2 regions of the Micromonospora sp. NPDC049836 genome follow, and region 1 is predicted to be linked to the other one. Evidence: riboswitches for the same ligand, from Rfam matches in the RefSeq annotation. Region 1 holds a riboswitch; the other holds the start of a gene.
The links. A riboswitch is a leader RNA that binds a small molecule or an ion and turns the genes downstream of it on or off. The one in region 1 is predicted to bind S-adenosylmethionine.
Positions count from the first base shown of each region.

Region 2: linked by a shared signal. The riboswitch ahead of ACIBPB_RS12400 (GNAT family N-acetyltransferase) and the one ahead of ACIBPB_RS14930 (aminotransferase class V-fold PLP-dependent enzyme) in region 1 are both predicted to bind S-adenosylmethionine.

Region 1 covers NZ_JBITLH010000005.1:68,240-77,957, forward strand. Annotated here, with positions in the region: gene ACIBPB_RS14900 (glycerol-3-phosphate dehydrogenase/oxidase) at 1-576, shown strand, start outside; gene ACIBPB_RS14905 (hypothetical protein) at 639-1,154, shown strand; gene ACIBPB_RS14910 (FAD-binding oxidoreductase) at 1,158-2,558, opposite strand; gene ACIBPB_RS14915 (DUF4031 domain-containing protein) at 2,616-2,990, shown strand; gene ACIBPB_RS14920 (metal-dependent phosphohydrolase) at 3,107-3,748, opposite strand; gene ACIBPB_RS14925 (aromatic acid exporter family protein) at 3,815-5,074, shown strand; gene ACIBPB_RS14930 (aminotransferase class V-fold PLP-dependent enzyme) at 5,096-6,358, opposite strand; SAM riboswitch class IV at 6,409-6,529, opposite strand; gene ACIBPB_RS14935 (PrsW family intramembrane metalloprotease) at 6,553-8,034, shown strand; gene ACIBPB_RS14940 (hypothetical protein) at 8,062-8,229, opposite strand; gene ACIBPB_RS14945 (GroES family chaperonin) at 8,306-8,656, opposite strand; gene ACIBPB_RS14950 (AI-2E family transporter) at 8,811-9,718, shown strand, end outside.
Region 2 covers NZ_JBITLH010000004.1:153,196-162,913, reverse strand. Annotated here, with positions in the region: gene ACIBPB_RS12415 (ABC transporter permease) at 1-195, opposite strand, end outside; gene ACIBPB_RS12410 (ABC transporter permease) at 192-1,148, opposite strand; gene ACIBPB_RS12405 (ABC transporter substrate-binding protein) at 1,157-2,728, opposite strand; SAM riboswitch class IV at 3,108-3,222, shown strand; gene ACIBPB_RS12400 (GNAT family N-acetyltransferase) at 3,201-3,860, shown strand; gene nhaA (Na+/H+ antiporter NhaA) at 3,990-5,915, opposite strand; gene ACIBPB_RS12390 (OsmC family protein) at 5,956-6,384, opposite strand; gene ACIBPB_RS12385 (hypothetical protein) at 6,563-6,835, opposite strand; gene ACIBPB_RS12380 (RCC1 domain-containing protein) at 6,914-7,762, shown strand; gene ACIBPB_RS12375 (hypothetical protein) at 7,776-8,666, opposite strand; gene ACIBPB_RS12370 (LacI family DNA-binding transcriptional regulator) at 8,706-9,718, opposite strand, start outside.

The DNA of each region.
Region 1 (9,718 bases):
CGGCTCGGCTGGACCCGGCCGTCGCGCACCGCCGACCTGCCGCTGCTCGGCGCCGACGGGTACGCGGCGATGTGGCGGGACCGCGCCGACCTGGCCCGCCGGCACGGGGTGCCGGTCGGGGTGGTGGAGCACCTGCTGGAGCGGTACGGCACCCTCACCCGCGACCTGCTCGCCCTGATCGACACCGATCCGCTGCTCGGCTCCCCGCTCGCCGGCGCACCGGAATACCTGGCCGCCGAGGTGACGTACGCGGCCCGCGCCGAGGGGGCGCTGCACCTGGAGGACGTGCTGATCCGGCGTACCCGGATCTCCATCGAGACCAGCCACCGCGGCCTGGAGTCGGCCGAGCACGCCGCGGAGCTGATGGGTGCGGTGCTGGGCTGGGACGCGGCGACCCGGGCCCGCGAGGTCGCCCACTACCGGGCCCGGGTGGAGGCCGAGCGGCAGTCGCAGGCGATGCCCGACGACGTGGCCGCCGACGCCGCCCGGCTGGGTGCCCCGGATGTCCGCGGCTTCGCGGCCGATCGGGGCGGCGACGGCGACACCGCGGAGCTGCCGTCGTCCTCCGCAAGGTGACTGGTCGGTAACGTCCGGCAGAGGGTTACGGCCCCTACCTACGGAAGTGTAGGTTTCCGTGCGTGGTTCGCCCCTCCTGGCCGCGCGTCGTCCCGATGACCGCCGGCGTCCTGCTGGCGCTGGCCCTCACCGGCTGCTCGCTGTTCGGCCGGGCCGAGGGCGCCACCACCGCCGACCAGCCGGGCGGGTCGCCGGCCGCGGCGGCCGGCCGGCCGGTCTCCCTGGTGCAGAAGCTGGGCCCGGACGGCTCGCCCCGCACCCTCGAGGTGGACCCGGGCGGGCGGTGGCAGTGCCGGGACTGCGCGGGCGACGGGGTCGACTCCACCGGCCAACTCACCCCCGAGCAGACCCACCGCCTGCAGCGGATGCTCGACGACCCGGCGCTGACCCGGGAGACCGACGAGGTCCGGCGGTACAAGCAGGGCTGCGTCGGCGCGTTGACCTCCACCCTGCTGATCCCGCCCGGCCTGACGATCACCACGCAGGACTGCCCGGGCGAGGAGCAGCCGCGGGTGGCCTACCAGATCCTGCTCCTGCTCACCCAGGCCACGCCGGCCGAGGACAAGGACAAGGACTGAGGGTCAGCACACCTTGCCGGGGTTGAACAGCCCGGCCGGGTCCAGCGCGGCCCGGATCGCCTGGTGCACCCGGACCCCGACCGGGCCGATCTCCCGGGCCAGCCAGTCCCGCTTGAGCAGGCCGACCCCGTGCTCGCCGGTGCAGGTGCCACCGAGTTCCAGCCCCAGCCGCATGATCTCGTCGAAGGCCCGCCGGCCGCGCGCCACGCTCGCCGGGTCGGCCCGGTCGACCACGATGTTCGGGTGCATGTTGCCGTCCCCGGCGTGCCCCACCACGCCGATCGGCACGGCGCACTCCTCGGCGATCCGGGCCACCCCGTCCAGCAGCGCCGCGAGCGCCCCGCGCGGCACCGCCACGTCGTCGATGACCAGCCCGCCGTTGCCGCCGGGGAAGGCGTCCGCGGCGAACCGCTCCATCGCCGGGTGGGCCAGCCGGCGGGCCTGGAGCAGGGCGGCTGCCTCCGCCGCGTCGGTGGCCGCGTAGACCTCGTCGGCGCCGGCCGCCGCGCACACCTCGGCGAGCCGGGCCAGGTCGGTGGCCGCCCGGGCGCCGGTGTCCACGGCCGCCAGCAGCAGCGCCTGCGCGTCGGTGCGCAACCCCATCGGCCGGTACGCCTCGATGGCCCGCAGGTGGGTCCGGTCCAGCAGTTCCAGCAGGCTGGGGGTGAGTCCCCGCTCGGCGATCCCGGCCACCGCGGTGCCGGCCGCCGCCGTGGTGGGGAAGACGGCGACCAGGGTCAGCGCCTCCTCGGGCGCCGGCCGCAGCGCCAGCGTCACCTCGGTGATCACCCCGAGGGTGCCCTCGGAGCCGACGAAGAGCCGGGTCAGGTCGTACCCGGCGACGCCCTTGGCGGTGCGCCGGCCGGTGCGCAGCACCTCGCCGGAGGCGAGCACCACCTCCAGGCCGAGCACGTACTCGGTGGTGACGCCGTACTTCACGCAGCACATGCCGCCCGCGTTGGTCGCCACGTTGCCGCCGATGGTGGAGGACTCCCAGGAGCCCGGATCCGGCGGGTACCACAGGTCGTGCTTGCGGACCGCGCCGGCCAGCGCCGCGTTGACCACGCCGGGTTGCACCACGGCGATCCGGCTCACCGGGTCGATCTCCAGGATCCGGTCCATCGCCACGGTGCTCACCAGCACGGCGCCGTCGACCGCGTTCGCCGCCCCGGCCAGCCCGGTCCGCGCCCCCTGCGGCACCAGCGGTACGCCGTGCCGGCCGGCCGCCCGGACCACCGCGGCGACCTCCCCGGTGGTCCGGGGACGCACCACGGCCAGCGGCATGCCGGCGTCGCAGAGGTCCGCCTCGTCCCGCTGGTGGGTGCGGAGCAGGTCGGGGTCGGTCAGCACCGCGGCGGCACCGAGCGCGGCCCGCAGGTCGTCGAGGAGGGGATGGGCGGCCATGCCGGGAAGGCTAGGCCGACCCAACGTGATCATCAACCGGGCGTACCGTTGCTGGTCGTGCTCTACCTGGACCGCCCCTCGGTGCCCTGGCGGGGCCGGCTCTGGTCGCATCTGATCAGCGACGTGTCCTACGCCGAACTGCACGCCTTCGCCGAGGCGCTGGGCGCTCCCCGACGCGCCTTCGACCGCGATCACTACGACCTGCCCGCCGACCGCTTCCCGGTTGCCGTCTGGCTCGGCGCCCAGGTCGTTGCGCCCCGCGAGATCGTCCGCCTCCTGCGCACCGCCAACCTCCGCCGCCCCAAACACCTAACCCCCACCCCCCACCCCCGCACCCCCGCTCCGGCCCTCACCCCCGCCCTCGCCCCCCGCACCCCCGCTCCGGCCCCCACCCCCGCTTCCGCGATCAAGGAGTTGTGGTTCCCGGGATGAGGTGATTCGCGGCTTTCCTCCGGTGCCACAAGTCCAAGATCGGCGAGGGGTGGGGGCGGAGGGCAAGGGCGAGGGGCGAGGGGCGAGGGGAGCGAGAGGGCGGGCGGGGGCCGGGGTTAGGGGTGGGGGAGGGTGGTTAGTTCGCGGGTGAGGTTGGCGCGGGCGGGGGCTTCCCAGCGGGCGTGCAGGGCCGGCAGGCGGTAGAGCGCGGGCAGGGCGAGCAGGTGGGCGAGGACCTGGCCGCGACCGGCGCGGAAGGCGGGCTCGGGGACGTGGGCGTACTCGCGGCGGACGGCGGCGGCGTACCGGTCGTAGCGGTCCGGCGGGGCGGCCAGGATCGCCAGGTCGGCGTCGCAGAGCAGGGCGCCGTCCGGGTCGTCGGCGGGGACCGCGTGGTCGGCGGTCAGCAGCACCAGCCGGCGTACCTCGGTCACCGCCGGGTCAGGTAGCCCGGCGCCGGCGAGCAGCTCGCCGGCCAGTTCCGCGCTGGCCCGCTCGTTGGCGTCGCCGCCGGCCCGGGGGTCGTAGACGGCGTCGTGGCACCACGCCGCGAGCCGGACCAGCTCGGGGCGGCGGGCCGACCCGGCGTACGAGTCGACGACGGCCAGCACGGCCCGCAGGTGGGGCAGGGCGTGATAGTGCCGGTGCGGTTCCCGCCAGCCGGCCAGCAGCCGGGACCCCGCCCGCGCCACGCCCGCCGGATCGGTCGCCCCGGCCGCGTACGCCGCCGCGTGCCACCGGTCGATCAGCTCGTCCACCCGGTGCAGTCTGCCGCACCGCCACCCGCGCAGGATTCAGCCCTGACCGGGCGGGTAGTCCCGCCCATGGCCGGGGACCGACGATCGCCGTTTCTGCGGCGTGCGCCGCTGCGTGAAGGACTGGTCGACGTGGACGGGCCCCGGGTCACCGAGGCGATGGAGCAGCTGCGGGAGCGGAGCCGGGCCACCCTGCACGACCGGCTGCACCGGGTGCGGATGGCCGCCGGCCTGGCCGTGCAGGCGGGCCTCGCCGCCGGCCTGGCGTACCTGATCTCGCACCGGCTGCTGCACAACCCGCAGCCGGTGTTCGCGCCGATCTCCGCGGTCGGCACCCTCGCGGCCTCCGTCGGGCAGCGGTTCCGCCGGACCGTGGAGCTGATCGTCGGCGTGGCGGTCGGGGTGGCCGTGGGTGACCTGCTGATCTATTTCCTCGGCACCGGTGCCTGGCAGCTGGCGCTGGTGGTGACCGCGGCGATCCTGCTGACCATCTTCGCCGGGGCCAGCGTGGCCATCGTGATCCAGGCGGCGGCCACCGCGGTGCTGATCGTCACGCTCAGCCCGTCCACCCAGAACCTGGAGATACCGCGCTTCGTCGACGCGTTCCTGGGCGGCGGTATCGCGCTGCTGGTCACCGCGATCCTGCTGCCACTCAACCCGCTCCGGGTGATCAACCGGGCCGCCCGGCCGGCGTTGGACCTGCTCGCGTCGCAGCTCGACAGCTGCGCCGAGGCGCTGCGAAGACGGGACCGGCGCGCCGCCCAGCAGGCGCTGCACCGGTTGCGGGAGAACAAGGAGGAGCTGGCCGCGCTCTCCGAGGCGATCGAGGGAGCCAAGGAGACCATCACCATCTCTCCGGCCCGCTGGCACCGGCGCAACGAGCTGACCCACTACGCGGAGGCGGCCGACCCGATCGACCGGGCGATGCGCAACAGCGGCACCCTGATCCGCCGCTCGGTCACCATCATCGAGGACGAGGAGCCGATCCCCGAGCCGATGGTCGACGCCATCGCCCACCTGGCCGAGTCGGTCCGCCTGCTGCGGCACGAGTTCGCCGTCGGGGAGGAGCCCGAGCAGGCCCGGGAGCGCTCGCTCCGCGGGGTCAGCGAGGCCGGCCGGGCGTACGCCGAGGGGGTGGGGTTCTCCGGCAGCGTGGTGATCGCCCAGGTGCGCACCACGGCCAGCGACCTGCTGGTGGCCTCCGGCATCGACCAGGAGGAGGCGAACCGGCTGGTCCGGCAGGCGTTCGGCGACAAGGAGCAGCGCAGCGGCGAGATCACCGAGCAGAGCCCTGCCCCGAAACCCCCCACCGCCCCACCGGTCGGCTGACCCCACCCCTCCCGGGACCGGTCAGGCCAGCGTGGCCAGGGCGGTGAGCAGGGCGTCCACGTCGGCGCGGGTGGTGCCGAGGCCGAGGCTGGCGCGCAGCGCGGTGGGCGGCAGGTCGGTCCGGCCGGCGCGGGCGGCCGCCTCGGTCAGCAGCCGGCGGGCCAGCGGGTGGGCGCAGAACAGGCCGTCGCGTACCCCGATCCGGTGCGCGGTCGCCAGGTGGGCGGCCACCTCGGCGGAGTCCCGGCCGGCGACCACGAAGCTGACGATGCCCACCCGGGGCGCGTCCGGCGCGAAGGTGCGCAGCTCCAGCACGTGCGGCAGGGCGGCGATGCCGTCCCGCAGCCGGGCCAGCAGGGCCTGCTCCCGGGCGTGCAGCGCGTCCCGGTCGGCCTCGGCGAGCGCGGCGCAGACCGCCGCGAGGGCCACCGCGCCGAGCAGGTTCGGGGTGCCCGCCTCGTGCCGGGCCGGGCCGGTGGCCCAGCGCACCTCGTGGGTGCCCGCGCCGACGTGGCTGGTGGCCCCGCCCCCGGCCAGGTACGGCGGGGCCGCGTCCAGCCAGTCGCTTCGGCCGACGAGCACGCCCGCCCCGAACGGGGCGTACAGCTTGTGCCCGGAGAGCGCCAGATAGTCCACGTCCAGCGCGGCCAGGTCGACCGGGGCGTGCGGGGCGAGTTGGGCGGCGTCCACCAGGATCCGGGCGCCGTGCCGCCGGGCCACCCGGGCCAGCTCGGCCACCGGCCAGCGCTCCCCGGTCACGTTGCTCGCGCCGGTCACCGCGACCAGCACCGGCAGCCCCGGCCGGGCGTCCCGGGACAGCTCGCCGAGGGCCGCGTCGAGGGCGCGTACCGCCCCGCCGGGGCTCTCCGGCACCGGCAGCCGTACCGAGCCGCGCGGCCAGGGCAGCAGGTTGGCGTGGTGCTCGGCGGCGAAGGTGACCACGGTGGTGCCGGCGGGCAGCGCCCGGGCCAGCAGGTTGATCGCGTCGGTGGTGTGCCGGGTGAAGATCACGTGATCGTCGGGGCGGGCGCCGAGGAAGTCGCCGACCGTCTGCCGGGCCCGCTCGTAGGCCAGCGTGCAGCGCCGGGACAGCGCCCCGGCGCCCCGGTGCACGCTGGCGTACCAGGGCAGCAGCTCGGCCACCGCGTCGGCCGCGGCCCGCGCGCAGGGTGCGCTGGCCGCGTGGTCCAGGTTGATTTCCCCCGGTACGCCGAGCACGCCGAGCGGGTCCGGCCGGGTCGGCGGCGCCAGGGTGGGCAGCGAGGGTACGAGGGTGACGGTCATCGGCCGAACCTCCCGGGTCCAGGGGACCCCGGGGGATGGCACCGGGACGGGGTCCGCGCTTGCCCAGCACGCCGTTCGGGCTGGGCCCGGTCATCACCCGGGGCACCCCACCGCGAACTCGACGAGGGTTGCCGGCCAGCAAGCCGGGGCTTGACGCTGGCGCTCGTGACCTGCCCGGCAGCATAGCGGCCGCGATGCGGCCGGACCAGAGGGGCCCGGGGAACTACGCTGACGGCATGCCCGACACCCCGCCCGGCGGAGCCCTTCCGCCGCCGCCGACCGCGCCCGCCGCCCCTCCGCCGGGGCCGGCGACCCCCCGGATGCCCCTGCGCCGGGTGGGCTGGCGGCGGTTCCTGGCGCTCGCCGGCGTGGTGCTGCTGATCGCCGCCGGCGCCGTGTTCATGGTCTTCACCCTGGGTGAGAGCCTGGGCGCCGAGGCCCTGCTGGTCGGCGTGATCGCGGCCATCCTGCCGGTGCCGGTGCTGGTCTCCTGTTTCCTCTGGCTGGACCGGTACGAGCCGGAGCCGCTGAAGTATCTGATCTTCTGCTTCGCCTGGGGCGCGTTCGTCTCGACCGCGATCTCGCTGCTGGTCAACGAGACCGGCGCGAAGCTGTTCCAGAACTGGGGGCTGCCCAGCGCGCTGACCGCCGTGCTGGTGGCCCCGTTCATCGAGGAGTTGACGAAGGCGGCCGGGCCGATCCTGCTGTTGATCTTCCGGCGGCGGGAGTTCTCCGGGATCACCGACGGGCTGGTCTACTGCGGGCTCTCCGCGGTCGGCTTCGCCATGGTGGAGAACATCCTCTACCTGGGCGGCTACGGCTACCGCACCGGCGTCGAGGAGTACGGGCCGGCCACCGGCGCGCAGCAGGTCATCGCCATCTTCATCGTCCGGATCCTGCTCTTCGGCTTCGCCCACCCGCTGTTCACCTCGATGACCGGGGTGGGGCTGGGCGTCGCCGCCCGCAGCGCCGACCGGCGGGTCCGGCTGCTCGCCCCGATCGCCGGCCTGCTGCTGGCGATGATGCTGCACGGCACCTGGAACCTGCTGCCCTCGCTGGCCGTGGCCACCGGGCAGCCGGTGATCGTCCTGTACGGCTACATCGGCGTGATGGTGCCGATCTTCTTCGGCATGGTCGGCCTGGCCATCTGGCTGCGGGCCTGGGAGGGGCGGCTCACCGAGCGGACCCTGCCGGACTACGTCCGGGCCGGCTGGCTCACCCCGCCCGAGGTGGCCGCCCTGGGCAGCCTCGGCCGGCGGCACGCGGCCCGGACCTGGGCCCGGCGGGTGGCCGGCGACGGCGGGGTGAAGGCGATGCGCGGATACCAGTTCGCCGCCACCCGGCTGGCGCTGCTGCGCGACGGGATGCGCCGGGGGCTGGACCGCAAGCCGGCCGAGCGGGACCGGACAGCGCGGGAGGAGCGGGAGCTGCTGGACGCGATCGGGGCGTACCGGTCGTTCTTCGTGGGCCGCGACCCGCAGGCGCCGCTGGGGGTGTGGGACGGGCACCGCTACCACCTGCGCTTCCCGGACGGGTCGCAGCGGGCGGTGGAGGCGCCGGACGAGCCGGTGGTGCCGATCCCGGTGGTGCTGGCCCCGCCGCCGCCCCCGGTCGGTCACGGCCCGGCCGGCTGGTACGGCCCGCGCCCGGCCGCGCCCTGGTCCCCGGGCGGCTGACCGCCCAGCCCGCGCCCGGGACCGGGGTCAGCTCATCAGGCCGGTGAGGAAGTCGCCGAAGCCCTGGAAGATGGCGACCAGGGCGGCCCCGATCCCCTTGAACAGCTGGGCGGCCCCGTCCGGCCGGAACGCCATGAAGTAGATCAGGAACGCGACGAATCCCCAGCTCAGTATCTTCTTCACGACTACCGGCATGGTCCCCTCCCCAGGGCGCTGAGGTGCCTGGGCTTCCCGCCGGGCGGCGGAGCAAACGGCACCCCGGGGCAGGGGCCTAGAGGTAGAGGCCGGTCGAGCCGGTCGACTCCCGCTCCACCCGCTCGGCGGCGACGGCGTGCACGTCCCGTTCGCGCAGCAGCACGTACGCCCGGCCGTGCAGTTCGACCTCGGAGCGGTCGTCGTCGGGGTCGAAGAGCACCCGGTCACCGGCGACGACGGCCCGTACGTTGGGGCCCACCCCTACGGCGGTGGCCCAGGCCAGCCGCTTGCCCACCGCCGCGGTGGCCGGGATCACGATGCCGGCGCTGGAGCGGCGCTCACCCTCCCCGTTCTCGGTGCGCACCAGCACGCGGTCGTGCAGCAGGCGGATCGGCAGGCCGGAGTCGAGAGTCTGGTCCTCGGTCACGCGAAGACGCTACCGCGTACGCCGTGGCCGGTCGTGCGGTGGTTGAGCGGACCGGCGCGGGGGCAATGTGTGGCGCAGTCGCCCTAGGGTGGGGCGGAGGGACGTATCCTGTCCCCCCTGTGACGTGGGCGGGGCAAGTTTGCGGGAGGTGCGCTTGAGCCGCTTCGAGGCGATGCGCCGACGGCTGCGCCGGGCTTACGAGTCCGGCCGGGAGTCGGTGCGGGCCAACCGGGCCGACCCCGACGGTACGCCGGGGGAGTCGGAGGAGTCCGGCCTGGCCTCGCCCGCCTCGCCGGGCCCGGTGGCGCCCGCCGGCGCGACCGTGGTCGGTGCGGAGCCGCCCGGGGTCCTGCCCGCCACGACGGCCAGCCGGGACGACACCGAGGTGCCGCACGCGCTGCGGATCGCCGCGGCCTGGTGCTGGCGGCTCATCGTGATCGGCATCGTCACCTGGGCGCTGCTGAAGATCATCGGCACCATCCGCATCGTGATCATCCCGCTGGCGGTGGCCCTGCTCCTCTCGGCGCTGCTCGCTCCGGCGGTCGGCTGGCTGCTCCGGGCCCGCTTCCCCCGGTCGCTGGCCACCGGCGTGGTGCTGGTCGGCGGCCTGGCCGCGGTGGTCGGCACGCTGACCCTGGTGGTGAACGAGTTCATCCAGGGTGTGCCGGAGTTGAGCGACAAGACCTCGGAGGGCGTCCGGCAGATCCAGGACTGGCTCAAGACCGGCCCGCTGCACCTCTCCGACGGCCAGCTCAACAACTACATCGACGAGGCGCAGAAGTGGGTGGACGAGAACACCAAGACGTTCACCAACGGCGCGCTCAACACGGCGGCCACCCTGGCGGAGGTGCTCACCGGCACCATCCTGGTGCTCTTCGCGACCTTCTTCTTCCTCCGGGACGGCAACAAGATCTGGCGCTTCCTGGTCCGGCTGCTGCCGGTGGCGGCCCGGTGGAAGGTCGACGACGCCGGCCGGGCGTCCTGGGCCACCCTCGGCGCGTACGTCCGGGCCACCGTGCTGGTCGCCTTCATCGACGCCGTCGGTATCGGCGTCTTCCTGGT
Region 2 (9,718 bases), on a different contig from region 1:
CGTGTGGGCGAAATCGGTCTGCTGGACCTCGTGCGGCGCGATCCACGGCGAGAGCAGGGCGACGACGGCCGCGAGCGCGAGCACCACGAAGCTCACCACGGCGAGCGGGTTGCGGCGCAGTCGCCGCAGGACCCGGGCCCGCCGGCTGATGCCGGCGGGAGCCGCGTCCGCCATCGGTACGCTGAGGACGGTCATGCCGGCTCCCCCGTCACCCGGATGCGCGGATCGATGACCGAGTACAGCAGGTCCACCAGGAAATTGATCACGATGTACGCGGTGGCGGTGAGCAGGACGACCGCCTGGATCACCGGGTAGTCCCGCTGGAACACCGCGTCGATGGTCATCTTGCCGAAGCCGGGCAGCCCGAAGATCTGCTCGGTGACGACGGCGCCGGAGATCAGGCCACCGAGTTGCAGGCCGACGATCGTCACCACCACGATGAGGCTGTTGCGCAGGGCGTGCCGGGTGATGACGGCCCGGGGCCGCAGACCCTTCGCCTTCGCCGTCCGGACGTGGTCGGAGGAGAGCGCCTCCAGCATCGCCGACCGGGTCTGCCGCATGATGATGGCGGCGAGGCCGGTGCCGAGAATGACGGCCGGCAGGACGATGTGGTGCAGGTTGTCCACCGGGTCCTGGAGCAGGGGCACGAAGCCGGAGGCCGGGAAGAGCCCGGCCGCCACGGAGAGGTAGAGGATCGCCAGCAGTCCGAGCCAGAAGTGCGGCACCGACAGGCCGATCAGGGCCAGCCCGTTGGCCAGCCACTCGGCGGGACGCCCGCGGCGGACCGCCGCGAGCACCCCGGCCCCGACGCCGAGCGCGGCGGCGAGGACGATCGCCAGCAGGGACAGTTCGACGGTGACGGGCAGGGCGGTGCCGAGCATCGAGGAGACCGGTATCCCGGTCCGGATCGACACCCCGAAGTCGCCCTGCACGACGCGCGCCACGTACTGCCCGAACTGGATCGGCAGCGGCTGGTCGAGCCCGTAGTGGTGCCGGATGGCCTCCAGCGCCTCCGGGGACCGGTCCTCGCCGGCGAGGGCGAGGGCCGGGTCCCCGGGCAGCGCCCGCACCCCGAGGAACACCACGACCGTCGACAGCAGCAGCGTCAACGCCGAGTGCCAGGCACGGGTGAGCAGATAGCGAGCCACGACATGACCTACTTGGTGAACCCGGCGAAGGCCGCCCGGATCACGCCGTCGGGGAAGACCTGCAAGCCTTGGATCTTCTGCGAGACGGCGGTCAGGTTCCGCTGCCGGTAGAGGTAGATCAGCGCGTCGTCCTGCTGGAGGATCGCCACCGCCTGCCCGTAGAGCTTCTTGCGCTCCTCGATGTCGTTGGACTGCCGGGCCTGGGTGAGCGCGGTGTCGAGCTGCGGGTTGCTGTAGCCGGAGACGTTCTGGCTGCCGCCGGTGCCGACGAAGTTGGTGATGTTGGCGTCCGGGTCGATCCGCCCGCTCCAGCCCAGTTGCAGCAGCTCGAAGTTGCCGCGGTCCTGCTCGTCGAGGAGCGAGGAGTACTCCACCGGGTTGATCTTCAGGTCGAACCCGCCGTCCTTGACCATGGCCTGCAACGCCTGCGCGAGGCGCAGCGAGTCGGGCGTGTTCGAGATGAGCATCGCCACCGGGTACGGCGTCTGCACGCCGGCCTCGGACAGCAACTGCTTGGCCTTGGCGGGATCGTGCGGAACGCACGTCTGCGCCTGCTCGGACGAGAACGGGCTGGCCGGCGAGATCGGTGAGCAGGCGGGGGCGAAGAGTCCGTTGAAGACGGCCTGGACCAGTGCCTTGCGGTCGAGGGCGTACTCGAAGGCCTGCCGGACCTTGGCGTTCTGCGCGATCGGCCGGTTGATCGGCTTCGGCGCGGTGCCGACGCCGTCGACGTTGCCGATGTTGAAGGTGAGCCCCTGGTAGCCCAGCGACTGGGACTGGAGCACGGTGAGCGAGGAGTCGCCGCGCAACGCGGCGTAGTCCTGGGTGGAGATGCTGTCGGCGACCTGCGCGTCGCCGGAGCGCAGGTTGGCCGCCCGGATGCTCGCGTCGCTGAGGATGTGCCAGGAGATGGCGTCGAAGTTGACCTTGCTGGCGTCGTAGAAGTTCGGGTCGCGGACCACGTCGATGGAGTTCTGCGGCACCCGCTTGGCGAACTTGAACGGGCCGACGCAGACCGGCGCGTTGGCGAAGTTGTCGCCGAGGCTCTGCAGCGCCTTCGGGCTCATGATCATGCCGGCCCGGTCCGCCAGCGCCCCGACCAGCGGCGCGAACGGCTGCTTCAGGTGGATCACGACGGTGTTGGCGTCGGGCGCGTCGACGGTCTCGATGGGACCGAGTTCGCTCTTGCGCGCGGAGCGGGCGTTGGTCAGGTGCCGTTGCAGGGTGGCCTTGACCGCGGCGGAGTCGAACGGGGTCCCGTCCGCGAACCGCGCGCCCTGGCGCAGCGGGATGGTGACCGTCCTGCCGTCACTGCTGGTGCTCGGCAGGGCGGTGGCCAGTTGCGGTACGACCTGGGCCTGCTCGTTGACGTCGTAGAGCTTCTGGCAGATGGCCTGGAAGACGTAGCGCGAGTAGAGGCTGCGCGACAGCGTCGGGTCCAGCGCGTCGGGCTCCGCGGAGAGGGCGATCACCAGCTTGCCGCCCTTCTTCACGGCGGCCGGGTCGGCCGGCGTACCGAAGTTGTCCTGTCCTGCCGCCTGGTCCTCACCGGACTTGGCGCCGCCCTCGTCGTTCGACACCGGCGAGCACGCTACGACGGTGCAGGCGACGGCGAGCGCCGCCACAGCTGCCCGTAATGGGGAGAGCCTTCGCAGGCTCGGGTCACTGAGGTTCGTCATTGGGAGCTCCTCGAGTGGGCGATTCGGGGAGCGTATGTTGTATACGAACTGCTCCGCAAGACCTCCGGTCTGCACCAGGACGAGCCACCAGCGACCGACCACCCGGGCCAGGCGCCGCGCGGCGGGCAGGTTCGCGACGGCCCGGTCGAGGAAGGCGCGGACCTCGCCGGGGTCACGGCCCGGTGTCCGAACCCGACCGGCCGGCAACGGCGCTCGCGCACCTGTCAGGCGTCGAAATGTGGATTGCGTCGGCCCCAACACCGTCGCTACCGTGACGCCAGGTCATGAGTGCCAGCGCGAAGCCCCGGCTTGCTGGCCGGCAACCCTCCTACGCGGGTGGGGTGCTCCGGGTGAGGACCCGGCCCGGCACAGGGTGTGCCCGGCAAGTCGCGGACGGAGCACTCCCCTGCCATTCCCCACGAGACTGACCGCGCCGCTGCTCGACGGTGAACGTGTCCGGCTGGAGCCACTGGAGCACCGGCACGCCGCGGACCTGGCCAGAGCAGCCGAGGAGAACCGGACCTCGTACCGCTTCACCTGGGTACCCACCGCGGGCGAGGTGAGCGACTACATCGATGCGCAGCTGGCCCGGGCCGCCGCCGGGAGTTTGCTGCCGTACGCGCAGGTGGCCAAGGCGTCCGGACGCGCCGTCGGGGCGACCGCCTACTGGGATCCGCGGCTGTGGCCGGACCGCGACGAGTTGTGCGCGGTCGAGGTCGGTTTCACCTGGCTGGCCGCTTCGGCCCAGGGCAGCGGGCTGAACACCGAGGCCAAGTTCCTGCTGTTCGCCCACGCGTTCGAGCAGTGGCGGGTGGCCCGCGTCGACCTCAAGACCGACGCGCGCAACGCGCGCTCCCGCGCGGCGATCGAGGGGGTGGGAGCGCAGTTCGAGGGCGTACTGCGCTGCTGGTCGCGGTCCTGGGCGCCGGGTGAGGAGGGCCTGCTCCGGGACTCCGCGATGTACTCCATCCTCGCCTCGGAATGGCCGGCCTGCCGGACCCGCCTACGGGCCCGGCTCGCCGAAGGCCGGTGACCTCGGCCGGTCCGCCGAACGCGCCAACACGCCGGCGCTTCCGCGCACGCCTCGACGAGGTCCCGGATCCTCGTGACGCTCCGGTCCCGTCCCGTCCCGGCAAGAGGTCGCACGGCGAGACCTGACGGCCTACCGGCGTGCCGTCACGTCGACGGGACGCGCCTGGTCACCGGTCGCCAGGCCAGCGCGGCCGAGGCGGGCCCGGGCGCGGGCCGTACGAATGGCGGCGGTCAGGGTCGCGATGTCGTAGGCGCCGTGGTGGCGGCGGCCGTTGATGAAGAAGGTCGGGGTGCCGGACACTGCGCTGTGGTCGGCCGAGTCGATGTCGCGGTCGATGCGAGCGGCGTGGGCGTGGCTCGTGAGCTCGTCGTGGAAGCGCTTCTGATCCAGGCCGAGGTCGGCGGCGTATCCGAGCAGATCGGTGAGGTTCAGCTTGTCCTGGTGGTCGAGCAGCAGGTCGTGCATCTGCCAGAACTTGCCCTGGGCGGCCGCCGCTTCGGCGGCCTCCGCGGCGAGCTGGGCGTGCGGGTGCACGTCCGGCAGCGGCAGGTGGCGCCACACGAAACGCAGGTCGGCGTGGCCCAGCAGCTGCCGGACGGCCGGCTCGGCCCTCCCGCAGTACGGGCACTGGAAGTCGCCGTACTGCACCAGCGTCACCGACGCGTCGGCCGGGCCGCGGACGTGGTCCCGCTGCTCGTCAACGTCGGGGATGAGGTCGGTCAGCTCCGTCATGTCGCCGAACAGCGCCCGGACGCGCGTGTCCTTGGGCAACATGTGGGTGACCCGGAACGCGGTCCAGGTCAGCACCGAGGACACGATCGCGGCGCTGAGCACCCCGACCTTGACCTCGGCCAGGTGGTCGCCGGTGAAGGCCAGGCCGGCGATCAGCAGCGACACGGTGAAGCTGACGCCGGCGATCGTGCCGCTTCCGAGCACGCCCGCCCAGCCCACGGCCGGACGGATGCGACCGCCTGAGACCCAGGTGAGCCCGGCCGAGGTGCCGATCACGGCGAGCGGCTTGCCGACGACATACGCGAGCAGTACGCCCCAGGTCAGAGGTGAGGTGAACGCCTGGGCCAGGAACGGACCGTCGATGCTGATGCCGGCGTTGGCCAGGCCGAACAGCGGCACGATGAGGTAGCTGGACCAGGGATGGTAGATGCGCTGAAGGCGGTCGTTGGGCGACAGCGTGTTCGCGAGGCCGATCGACGCCGTCCGCGCGAGCGTGGGCGTCGGCTGCTCACGGAACGACCGGAACAGTCCGCTGACCTGCTCGAGCTCGGCGCGGCCCGGAGAGTAGGCGAACGCGGTCAGCCCGATGGCCAGTCCGGCCACCACCGGGTCGACTCCGCTGACCAGAAGCGCGCCCCACATCACGACGGCGACCGGCGCGTACGCCGCGCCGCGTCTCACGCCGGCCGCGCGGAGGGCCAGCATGACCGCGAACGCCGCGACGGCCACCACGATGGGCGTCATTCTGATGTCGTCGCTGTAGACGAGGGCGATGACGATGAGTGCGATCAGGTCGTCGACCACGAACACGGTGAGCAGAAAGATCCGGATCTGGTCGGGCACGCCGCGACCGAGCAGTGCCAGCAGGCCCAACGCCAGAGCGGTGTCGGTCGACATGGCCACGCCCCAGCCATGCGCGCCCGGCCCACCGTGGTTGATCGCCAGGAAGACCAGCACCGGGATCAGCATGCCGATCACGCCGGCCACGGCGGGCAGCACGAATCGTCGCCGGTCGCGGAGGTCACCCAGGTCGAACTCGCGCCGCGTCTCGAGGCCGACGACCAGGAAGAACAGCGTCATCAAGCCGCTGTTGATCCAGGTGTGCAGGTCGCGGGAGAGTTCGAGGTGCCCGAGGCGTAGGGACAGTGGGGTGCGCCACAGGGCTTCGTAGGAGTTGAGGTCGATGTTGGCCCAGAGCAGTGCGGCGACGATGGCGGTCACGAGCACGCCGGCGCTGCCGGACTCGGTCCGCAGAAAGGCTCGCAGCGGGGGCGCCAGATTGCGCTTCCAGATCGTCCGGCCGCTCATCCTGGTCTCGGTCACACGTCACCTTCCGGCGCGCTGGCCGGGCCTGGATAGCTGATCAAGCCGGGCCGACGAACTCGGTCCGTACGCTCCAGGCGAACTGGATCAGCAGGGTCACCGGGGACTTCTCGGCGATCTCATGCATCACCTTCAGGTCGTCGGGGTCAGGGTCCTCGCTCAGGGTGATCGTGCGCTTGAGGTACCGCTCCGCGCCTTCCCGCACGGGCTCGTGGTATTCGATCTCGACGGTGATGTCACCGGCAGTGTCGTACTTGTAGTCGACGTACTGCCGCAGCGTCTGGGCCGTGCACGACGCGAGCGCCATCAACAGGTACTCCGTCGGCGTCGGGCCGTCGCCGAGTGCGCCGTTGTGCGGTTCATCGGCGACGAACGTGAAGCCGTGGCTGGTCATGTCCGTGCGCCGGCGCTCGGTGGCCGGAAGGACAGCTCGGGCGGATGCGATGACACGATCCTGATCGGTTTCCATCAGCCGCGCCTTCCTGTAGATCCTGGTGGTGAGGGGTCCGGGTACGCGAATCCAGCAGCGGCCGAGCCGCCGGCTGAGCGGGGCTGCGGCCGGGCGTGCCACCCCGCGACCGGGTACCTGCGCAGGCTAGCCTCTCCCGGACCGAATAGTCCACTTGATCACTGATAGTCGGAGCCGCTCAGCCCTCGACACCCGTCACCGGGAGGGTATCAAGCTGCGCTTGGGGGCGATCTCGACCCAGAAGTTCCGAGCTGATCGCGATCGACTCCGGGCCCGGAACTGGACTCACAGGTCCGGCGAGGCGGGTGTGCCGGTGCTGTTCGACGGGTCTCTCGGCCGCGATGATCTCCCGCGACGCCTCCCGGACCAGCCCGGCCGCCGACTGATCGCCGCCCGCGGCGTGCGATCGGGGCGGGCGCGTCCTCGCCGGTGCGCGCATCTCGACGATCATGCGGCGGCGCCTCGTCAGCGTGGCCGGACGGGGCGGGGTCGGGTCCGCCCAGGGCAGGTGATCCGGCATGCTGTGCCCATGAGTGGTCCGGTCATCGCCGCCGGGCGCCGCCACTCGGTGGGGCTGCGCGCCGACGGCACCGTGGTCGCGGCCGGCGCCGGCACCTCGGGTGAGTGCCGGGTCGGGGACTGGGCGCAGGTGGTCGCCGTGGCGGCGGGAAACGTGCACACGGCGCCGAACACCGGGCGTTCGCACAGCGTCGGCCTGCGCGCGGACGGCCGCGTGCTGGCGACGGGCTGGAACGGTGACGGGCAGTGTGACGTCGCGTCCTGGCGGGACATAACAGTGGTCGCCGCGGGCTGGCGCCGCACCCTGGGGCTGGCGGGTGACGGCACCGTGCTGGCCGTGGGACGGCGGCACGAGGGCGCGTGTGACGTGAGCCGGTGGCGGGAGGTGGTCGGGTTGGCCTGCGGCGACTGGCATTCGGTGGGCGTCCGGGCCGACGGGACCGCCGTCGCCGTGGGGAACAATCGGCGCGGGCAGTGCGCGGTCAACACCTGGCGGGACGTTGCCGCCGTGGCCGCCGGCTACCTGCACACGGTCGGTCTCGGCGCCGACGGGCGGGTGTCCGCCGTCGGGGACGATTCGACGGGCGCCTGCGACGTCGACGGCTGGCGGGACGTGGTGGCGGTCGCGGCCGGGAGCTACCACACCGTGGGCGTCACCGCGACCGGCCGGGTCCTGGCCGTCGGCGGCAACGACGCCGGGCAGTGCGACGTCGCGGGCTGGCGCGACATCGTCGCGGTGGCGGCCGGATCCACCCACACGCTTGGATTACGCGCGGACGGGACGGTTGTCGCCGCCGGCGACAACGCCCACGGCCAGTGCGACGTCGCCGACTGGCACGGGATCCGGTCGCCCCACTGACGACCGTCCGCCGCTATTCGATGAGCACCTTCACCGAGTCGGCCAGCCCGTCGTTGCGGTTGATGCCGACGAAGAATTCGCTCCCCACGTGGGTGACGTCCTCGATCTCGTCGGTCAGGTTGTTGCCCGGCACGCCGATGTCGCTCTCCACATCGCCGCCGGACCAGTTGTACTGGTAGATCCAGTTCCAGCCGGTGGCCGGCGTCGAGGTGTTGATGGACTTGGTGTTCCAGATGTAGTTCTCGGAGCAGTCGATGCCCTGGTCGGAACGGTTGTCGTGACTGGTCAGGTTGCTCTTCACCAGCGTCCAGCCGCTGGTGAGCGCGCCGGCGCCGGGATGGGTCCACAGGCTGCCCAGCCGTCGGGCGGCGTACTTGCCGGCCCCGCCGGCGGCCGTCGCGCTGTAGCAGAAGCCGCTGATGTTGCCGATCGGCAGCCGCACCTCGCTGGCGGCGCCGATGGATCCGTCGGCGGCCAGGCGCACGATCGTGACCTTGTCGCTCAGATACGCCGACTGGCTGCCCTGGGTGGCGATCAGCGCCGGGCCCTGGCCCAGGTAGTTCGCGTTGTAGGCCAGGTCGTTACCGTGGCCGAGGGTGGGGATGGAGGTCGGTGCCCCGGCGCAGACCCAGCTGGCGCCGTCCCAGGTGGAGCCGTCGCGCAGCCACCGGGACAGCACCGGCTCCGCGCCGGCCGCCTTGGTGAAGACGATGTAGAGCTGCCCGCCCGGACCGGCCACCATGCCCTGCATGACGGTGCGGCCCGCCTTGCACGCGCTGCTGTTCGGGATGTTCAGCCGCTCCGCGCCGGTCCGGTCGGTGGCGGCGGAGGCGGACGCCGCCGGGGCGATGGCGACGCCCACGGCGAGCACGAGCACGGACGCGACGCTTGACAACTTCTTCACTGGGCGCTTCTCCTCCAGCGGTAAGGGGAGAGCAGCGTATCAGTCAATGGGAGCTTGTCTATTTGTGTCGTCAACGTCCCGAAGCGCCACCCTCGCCCCGCCCGCTCGGTCCGGCGTGCTGTCGCGCCTGATCAGGTCGACCGAAAACCGCTGCCGGTAACCGGCTGCCGGGGTGCCGTTCAGGAGCAGGCGGGCGGCCGCTGCCGCCATGTCCTCGACCGGCAGCCGCATGGTGGTCAACTGGGGGTTGGCGCACACCGCGGCGATGCTGTCGTCGAAGCCGATGATGCTCACATCGTCGGGGATACGACGACCGGTGGCGGTGATCGCCTGCACGGCTCCGGCCGCCATCAGATCGTTCGCGACCAGCATGGCGTCGATCTCCGGATCCTGGTCGAGGAGCCGCCGTGCGGCCTGGTAGCCGCCGTCGCGATGGAAGTCACCGTCCACGCTCACGTCCACCAGGCCGAGCTGGCGCACGGCCCGGCGGAAACCGGTACGCCGGTCGCTGGCGCAGGGGTTGACTGCGGGGCCGTGGATGGCGGCGATCCGTCGACGGCCCAGCCGGTGCAGTTCGTTGACGGCGGCGATCGCACCGTCGATGTTGTCGGCCTCCATCGCGGGCACCAGCGCGGCGGTGGGCACCATCGACACGATCCGACGGCACCGCCGGTAGAACCGCGTCGCCAGGTCTGGCGTGGTGTCGGCAAGAACCGCCCCGAGCGTAGCGTTCGCGGCGATGGTCTCGATCGCTTCGGCAGCCCGCTCCCGGTCGATCGTGTGCAGCCGCAGTTGCGCGTTGACGCCTTCGAGCACCGGCATGAGGCCGGCCACGACCCGGCTGAAGTATGGATCGGTGCCCAGCCAGCCGATCGGACGGCCACAGGTCACCGCGACAACGTCGACGGCACGCTGACGACCCGAGGCCAGCGCACGGGCCACCTCGTTGGGCCGGTATCCCAGCTCGGCCACGGCCGCGTGGACGCGCGCCCGCACCAGGTCGGACGCGCCCGGCGCACCGTTGATCACGCGGGACGCCGACGCGCGGGACA